2 regions of the Caballeronia grimmiae genome follow, and region 2 is predicted to be linked to the other one. Evidence: predicted binding sites of a transcription regulator. Region 2 holds the regulator's gene; the other holds the start of a gene.
The links. The regulator FliA, encoded in region 2, starts transcription of late flagellar genes. The targets are predictions, from matches to a motif close to CTAAAGTTTNNNNNNNNNNNGCCGNTA.
Positions count from the first base shown of each region.

Region 1: a site for FliA is predicted at 1,318-1,344, ahead of LDZ21_RS13060 (flagellin domain-containing protein). Genes of this name have one in related genera too.

Region 1 covers NZ_CP084271.1:2,721,855-2,725,740, forward strand. The annotation lists gene LDZ21_RS13055 (HAD family hydrolase) at 1-1,217, shown strand, start outside; gene LDZ21_RS13060 (flagellin domain-containing protein) at 1,442-2,266, shown strand; gene fliD (flagellar filament capping protein FliD) at 2,417-3,868, shown strand.
Region 2 covers NZ_CP084271.1:106,707-110,592, forward strand. The annotation lists gene flhF (flagellar biosynthesis GTPase FlhF) at 1-743, shown strand, start outside; gene LDZ21_RS00495 (MinD/ParA family ATP-binding protein) at 736-1,653, shown strand; gene LDZ21_RS00500 (RNA polymerase sigma factor FliA) at 1,674-2,405, shown strand; tRNA gene LDZ21_RS00505 (tRNA-Arg) at 3,135-3,210, opposite strand; gene LDZ21_RS00510 (c-type cytochrome) at 3,494-3,886, shown strand, end outside.

The DNA.
Region 1 (3,886 bases), 260 kb from region 2:
AGCGCGCGACGGAAAAGACCATCGTGAGCCAGTCGAACGCGCTGCGCCTGCGGCTGTTCCGCCATCTTCAGCAGACCGTCGGCCTCGAGCGCGGCGATACGCTCGTGCTCGCGGACCTCGGCTATTACGGGACCATTCAGCACGCCATCCGCGACGTCTTCAAGCGGCATTTCGACGTGGACGTGATCGGCCGATACTTCGCCTCGCTCGATTCGCCGGGATCGCATCTCGACCGCAAGGCGCTGATCGATTCGAGCTGGACCGATGAGAACGTCGTCGAAACGCTGATCGCGCATATCGGCGATTTCGAGCAGATGTGCGCCATCAACTCCGGCAGCGTGATCGCCTACGAGGAGGACGGCACGCCGATTCTCGCCGGCCTCAAGAAGGGCAACATGCAGCTCGACACGACGCACACGATCCAGCAAGCGTGCTTGCAGTTCATCCGCGACGTGGAGGCGACGCCCGCCATCCATCTGCCGAAGCTCACGCGCGAGCGGCTGCGCGTGACCGCGGCGATCGAACTCGCGCGGCTCGTCTATCTGCCCGAGCACGACGAAATCGCGCGCAGCGCCAAGTCGCTTTTCGAACTGAACGTCGGCACGGATATCGCGTTCGACGTGGCCAACGTCGACGCCGGCATCAAGGGGCTGCGCCAGCGCGGACCGTTCTATATGCGCAGCATCGGCAAGGGTTTCCGCACCGGCTATCCGTCGGAGATGCGCTATGCGGGCATCGACCAGGCGATCTTTTTGATGTCGATTCGCCGTCACCGGCTCAACTTCACCGTCGACGATACGTCCTACCGGCGGCTCGATGTACCCGCGCTCTTCGTGCGGGGCAATGAGAGCGCAACTCAGAACGTCTCGGCGCGTGCGACTTACGACGGTTTCTATTCCGTCGTGCTGCCGCGTTCCCAGTTCGATACCGCGTTGATGATCGGGCGTGAACTGAGCTGGATGCAGCTTGAATCGGCGACGACTTTCTCAGCAGAGTTTCTGGATTCGAGCGCCGAATTCGATCGCCAGCGCGCGCTCGAAGCAGGCAGCGAGATCATTCTCGACGGCATGGAAGAACGTGAACCCGGCATTTATCAGGTTTCACCGAACGGACTGATTTATTTGCCGGCGGCAAAGGAACAATCTCAGCAAGTGGTACGGCTGATTTTCCGTCCGCTCGCTAAAGCCGCCGTCGCGCAAATGGCGCACGCCTTGTAGTTTTTATTTGCCGATCAGATCCGGTAAAGCCCAGCAGGAAGGCCGAAAGGCCCATCCCGCAAGGCTTTCCGGCCGATCGAAAACACCGGGTGCATAAGCCCTAAAGTTTTTTTCGGGCAGCCCGATAACCTAGGTAAGGCGGTCAGCGTAAGTTCTAAAACAGCGCGACGCCGTAACTGATGTAGGCGCTAAAGTCGCCATACTTTAAAGAGGGAAAACAAGCCATGTTGAACATCAATACCAACACGCTGTCGCAAGCTACGCAAAAGAACCTGGCCGGTTCGCAAAGCGCCCTGTCGTCGGCAATCAACCGCCTTTCGTCGGGCAAGCGCATCAACAGCGCAGCTGACGATGCAGCAGGTCTCGCGATTTCGACGAACATGACGTCGTACGTCAACGCGCTGAACCAAGGCGTGTCGAACGCAAACAACGCAATCTCGATGATCCAGACGGCGTCGGGCGGCCTCAGCTCCACGACGGACAACTTGCAACGTGTCCGCCAGCTGGCAGTTCAGGCTGCTGACGGCTCGCTCTCCGACACGCAGCGCGGCTACCTCCAGACGGAAGTGACCCAGCGTCTCGGCGAACTGGATCGCGTTGCGAACCAGACGACGTTCAACGGCCAGGCCATGCTGTCGGGCTCGGTTTCGTCGGTGTCGTTCCAGATCGGCGCAGTGGCGAACCAGACGCTGAGCGTCGACTTCGGCAGCGTCTCGATGGGCTCGACCGGCCTGTTCGGTTCGGTGAGCGTCGACATCTCGACGGCAAGCGGCGCTCAAGACGTGATCGGCTATGTCGACACCGCGCTCGACACGGTCAACACGCTGCAATCGACGCTGGGCGCTGAGCAGAACCGCTTCACGTCGGCTGTCACCAGCCTCCAATCGCAGTCGACCAACCTGACCGCGGCACAGTCGGCCATCACCGACGCGGACTTCGCGCAAGAAACGGCGAACCTGTCGAAGGCTCAAGTGCTGCAGCAAGCCGGTATCTCGGTTCTGGCGCAAGCGAACTCGATGCCGCAGCAAGTGCTGAAGCTCCTCGGCTAAGGCGCACTCACTCACCCCGCCGCGGTTTGGCGGGGTTCAGTGCTCGACTGGGAGGCTTGCCTCCCAGCTTTCGTTAGCGGCGCACGGAGATGTTCGCCGCGCCGCTCACGAAAGCTCGCAACCTGATAGGCAGTCCGTCCGGAGCATCCGATGACCACCACCACCTCGTCCACGAGTTCGTCCAACATCAGCGCCACGCTCGCTGCTGCCGCGCAGTCCATCATCAGCGGCGCGACAAATTCGTCGCTGGATGTCTCCACGCTCGTCGGCTCGCTCGTCACCGCCAAAACGACGGCGCAGGCCACTCAGATCGCGAACAAGACATCGAGCGACAACACGCTGTTGTCCGCCGTCTCGCAGATCAAGTCCGCGCTGTCCTCGCTGCAATCGTCGCTTTCCGGTCTGTCCGACGGCACGGCGCTCGCGGCGTACACGGCGACGGCAAGCGGCAGCGGACTGACCGCCACCGCCGGCACGAGCGCGGTCGCCGGTTCGTACGAGATCAAGGTCAACAACGTGGCGAGCGCGCAAAAGATCTCGTCGACGGCGCACGCGGCCACCGACACGTTCGGCACCGGCACGCTCACGCTCAGTCTCGGATCGACTTCGATGAACGTCGCGCTCGACGGCACGAACACGCTGGCGAGCATCGCATCGTCGATCAACTCGGCCAACGACAACCCTGGCATCAGCGCGACCATCGTGACCGGCACCGACGGCCAGCACCTCGTGCTCGCCTCGAAGACCACGGGCGCATCGAACACGATCTCGGTGACCGCGGGCGCGGGCGTCGATTCATCGCTTTCGTACAGCGCGGGCAGCAGCAACTACACGGAAACGTCGCAGGCAAAGGACGCATCGCTGACGGTCGACGGCACCGCCGTCACGAGTTCGACGAACACGCTCACGACGGCCATCGGCGGCGTGACGCTCAATCTCGCCTCCGCTGCGGCCGGCAGCACGCAAACGCTGACCGTGGCTTCCGACACGACCAAGGAAAAGAGCACGATCAAGTCGTTCGTCGATGCCTACAACTCGTTCGTGAGCCAGGCAGCCGCGCTGTCCACCTTCGACTCGACGAAAGCGGCTGGCTCGCAAGGCGGCGTCCTGCTCGGCGATTCGATGCTGCAGACGATCCGGAGCACGCTCGCGAATATCGTCACGAGCGGCGTCGCGTCCACCTCCGGATCGACGTCGGTCACGACGAACCTGGCTTCGATCGGCATCGACCTTCAGGACGACGGCACGCTGTCCATCGACGATTCGAAGCTCTCGACCGCGCTGTCGAACAGCCCGACTCGCGTGCAGCAGTTGTTCAGCCAGACGAACGGCATCGGCAAGCAACTCAGCTCGAAGATCACGACGTTCCTGCAGACGGGCGGCATCATCGACACGCGCACGACGGCGCTCAACGCGGACCTGAAGAGCCTGACCGATCAGACGGCCAAGCTCCAGACCTACGCCGATAGCCTGACCACGCAATACAACTCGCAGTTCACGGCGCTCAACACGCTGATGGCGACGATGCAGAACAACACGGCGTATCTGACGCAGCTTTTCGGCGGCACGAACAGCGCGGGCGCGCTGGCAACGAACAAGTAACAGGCGACGCACGGAGAC
Region 2 (3,886 bases):
ACCTGCCGGTGATGGCGAGCGAAGACGCGCTGATGGAACGTGGCGGCGTGTTCGCGCTGATGGGCCCGACGGGCGTCGGCAAGACGACGACCACCGCGAAGCTCGCCGCGCGCTGCGTGATGCGCTTCGGCGCAAGCAAGGTCGCGCTGCTGACGACGGACAGCTACCGGATCGGCGCGCACGAGCAGTTGCGCATTTTCGGCAAGATTCTCGGCGTCTCGGTGCACGCGGTGAAGGACGCGGCCGATCTGCAACTCGCGCTTTCGGAGTTGCGCAACAAGCACATCGTGCTGATCGACACGATCGGCATGAGCCAGCGCGATCGCACCGTGTCCGATCAGATTTCGATGCTGTGCGGCGCGGGTCATCCGGTGCAGCGCCTGTTGCTGCTGAACGCGACGAGCCACGGCGACACGCTCAATGAAGTGGTGCAGGCCTACAAGAGCGCGGCCGATCAGCCGCCGCTCGCGGGCTGCATCCTGACCAAGCTCGATGAAGCGACGAACCTCGGCGGCGTGCTCGATACGGTCATCCGCTACAAGCTGCCGGTGCATTACGTATCGACCGGACAGAAGGTGCCGGAAAACCTTTACGTGGCGACCAAGCGTTTCCTGATCAAGAGCGCGTTCTGCATTCCGCGCGACGGTTCGCCGTTCGTGCCGCAGGACGAGGAAGTGCCGGCGCTGTTGTCCGCATTGTCCGCGCGTGCCGCGGCTGAACTCCATGAGGTTCGCTTTGGATAAGCTCGTCCTCGACCAGGCTGAAGGCCTGAGACGGCTCCTGACGCGTGCAGGCTCGCGCGTGGTGGCGGTCGCGGGCGGACCGGCGGGCATCGGTTGCACGTCGGCGGTGGTGAATCTCGGCGCGGCGCTGGCCGTGCATGGCAAGGATGTGCTCGTCATCGACGAGCGGCAGAACGGAACATCGGTGAGCCGCATGGCGGGGCTTTCCGGATCGCAGGCGATGAGTGCGGTGATGTCCGGCCGTCACGCGTTGCAGGAAGTCGTCACGCGCACGCCGCTCGGCTTTTCGCTGATCGCCGCGCCCCGCGAGGAGCGCGTGAGTCACGACGCCGCGCAGTGCCGCGCGCTGCTCGACGGACCGGCGGACATCGTGCTGATCGATACGCAACTGGATCGGCATGGCGCGCTGTCGTCGCTCGCGGCGCAGGCGCATGACTTCCTGATCGTCACGCGGGCGGCTGCGCCGGCGATCACCGAGGCGTATGCGTGCATGAAGCGTCTGCACTACGCGCATGCAATCGGCCAGTTCCGCGTGCTGATCAATCACGTGCAGAACCCGGCCGATGCGGCGGTCGCGTTCGACAACCTGTCGGGCGTGGCGAGCCGGTATCTGGCGGTGGCGCTCGTGCAGGCGGGGTATGTGTCCGAGGATGCGCGCATTACTCGGGCGAGGGAGCTGTCGCGTTCGGTGGTGGAGGCGTTTCCGGCTACGGCTGCGGCGCGCGACTATCGCCAGATTGCGGCCGAGCTTCTGCACTGGCCGATGCGTTCCACGCCGGCTGGGCGTGATGCTGAAGTTGAAAACGAAATGCAGTTTTTGGATGGCGAGTCTGACAAGGGCGGGCGGGAAGTGGCGCGAAGAGCGTCGATGTTTCCCGGCCATGCATTGAGCAGCACGGCGTCGATGTGATCAAGACAAAGGTGACCCAGATGTACAACGCCCAAGGCAAACTCTCGCAGTCCGACGTGTTGACGCGCTATGCGCCGCTCGTTCGCCGGCTGGGGCTGCAGCTCGTCGCCAAGATGCCGGCGAGCGTCGACCTCGACGATCTGATTCAGGCCGGCATGATCGGCCTGATGGATGCGGCGAGCCGTTACAAGGAAGATCAGGGTGCGCAGTTCGAGACGTATGCGAGCCAGCGCATTCGCGGCGCGATGCTCGATGAACTGCGCGCGAACGACTGGCTGCCGCGCAGCATGCGCAAGACGTCGCGCGAAGTGGAATCGGCGGTGCACAAGGTCGAGCAGAGCCTTGGCCGTTCGGCGAGCGAGACGGAGATCGCCGAGCATATGAAGCTGCCGCTCGACGAGTATCAGTCGATGCTGCAGGACTTGCACGGCAGCCAGTTGATCTATTACGAAGACTTCGACCGCTCGGCGGACGACGAACCGTTCCTGGATCGACATTGTGTGGATCGGTCGGACCCGCTTTCGGCGTTGCTCGATGACAGCCTGCGTGGCGCGTTGATCGAGGCTATCGATCGGCTGCCGGAGCGGGAGAAGCTGCTGATGAGCCTGTATTACGAGCGCGGGTTGAATCTGCGGGAGATCGGCGCGGTGATGGAAGTCAGCGAGTCGCGGGTTTGCCAGTTGCATAGCCAGGCGGTGGCGAGGCTGCGGGCGAAGTTGCGGGAGCAGGAGTGGACGGGGGTGGAGGCTTGAGGGGGCTGAACTGCGGGGACGGTGCAATGTCGCTTCGTTCCTGCGGCCCCGCGCACCGTTAGAGATGCCAACTTTTGGCGCTGGTTGGCTGACGCTTGGTCGTCGATGACGTGGTGTTTGGCGCGATTGGCTACGGGGGATGGCGCGGAGACTCGTCGTCTTCTGGGATGAGCCTGATATCTCGGTGGTCCGTAGCGGAAACGCACGTCAGCAACGCATATCGCGGAATGAATTCTTGCCGCGTGGGCTTGGCTGATCTGCGAGGAGTGAGCCTTAAGCTTTCATGGGCGATGACTGCGGTAGCGGCTGAGTATCGAGAGCCGCGCTTTTGCTCGCGAGATTGACCCAGACCCGGCTCAACGCGACAGATGATTCAGGCAGCAGACTGCTCTCAACGCCGCGATTGTCGAAGCTCAGGCAGCGTGAGCCCAGTCCGGGCTACTGTCGGTTGCGTAGCGGTAAGCAAGTTGCAAAAAGAGCCAGGGGAATGCGATGCACTTCCCGCCGCCAAGATGCCGTAGTCGGCAGTCGGCAGCAACCCTTGCTTCTCTCGTTTGAATGCGGTCTTGATTCTGCACGCCTTTTGGCGACATTGGCCAGGCAACGGCAAATAGGCGCATCCGCGTTGAGTCTCGGCCCGACTGTTTAAGCGGAGAAGCGAGCGGTAGCACGAAGCCTTGATTCAGGAAGCGCGCTTGAAGCGATCGACCTCTGCTTCAGCGATGATGATGGCGCGCCCGGCTGGGATCGAACCAGCAACCCCTGCCTTCGGAGGGCAGTACTCTATCCATTGAGCTACGGGCGCATCGGCGGGAGCCTTGCTTGCGGGATGCCGAAAGGCGACAGCAAGACTCATGCGAATCCGAGAGGATACCTGTTTTTCAAACATCCGTCCACGGCGAGCGCTTCAACGCAAAATCCAGCACCCTCGAACTGCGGGTAAACGCCCGTCACCCGCCTCGCCGCCCCGCCGCCTTCCGTTAAACGTTCCGTCTATAATCGACCGTGCCTTTGACGACGCAAGGGCGAAGCGGTAGCCGTCACGCTGTCTGAACCGACTCAATCAAAAAACGGGAGACGAGACAAGCATGAGCGAAGCACCCCACGGAGCTCCGATCAGGACACCCGGCCAACTCATCGCGGCGATCATCGCGGGGTTCGGCATCCCGGTCGCCATCATCATCCTGCTCGCCGTTTACGTCGATACCTCGACGCGCACCGGCGCGGGCACGAACATCGACGCTTCGGTGCAAGAGCGCGTCGCGCCCGCCGCGAAAGTCGATATCCGCGACGCCAACGCCCCCCGCGTCTACAAAACCGGCGAAGAAGTGTTCAAAGCCGTGTGCTCCGCCTGTCACGCGACAGGCACAGCCGGCGCACCCAAAGTCGGCGATGCCGGCGCATGGGCCCCGCGCATCAGCGAAGGCTACGACACACTGCTGCACAACGCGCTCAACGGTAAAGGCGCGATGCCTCCGCGC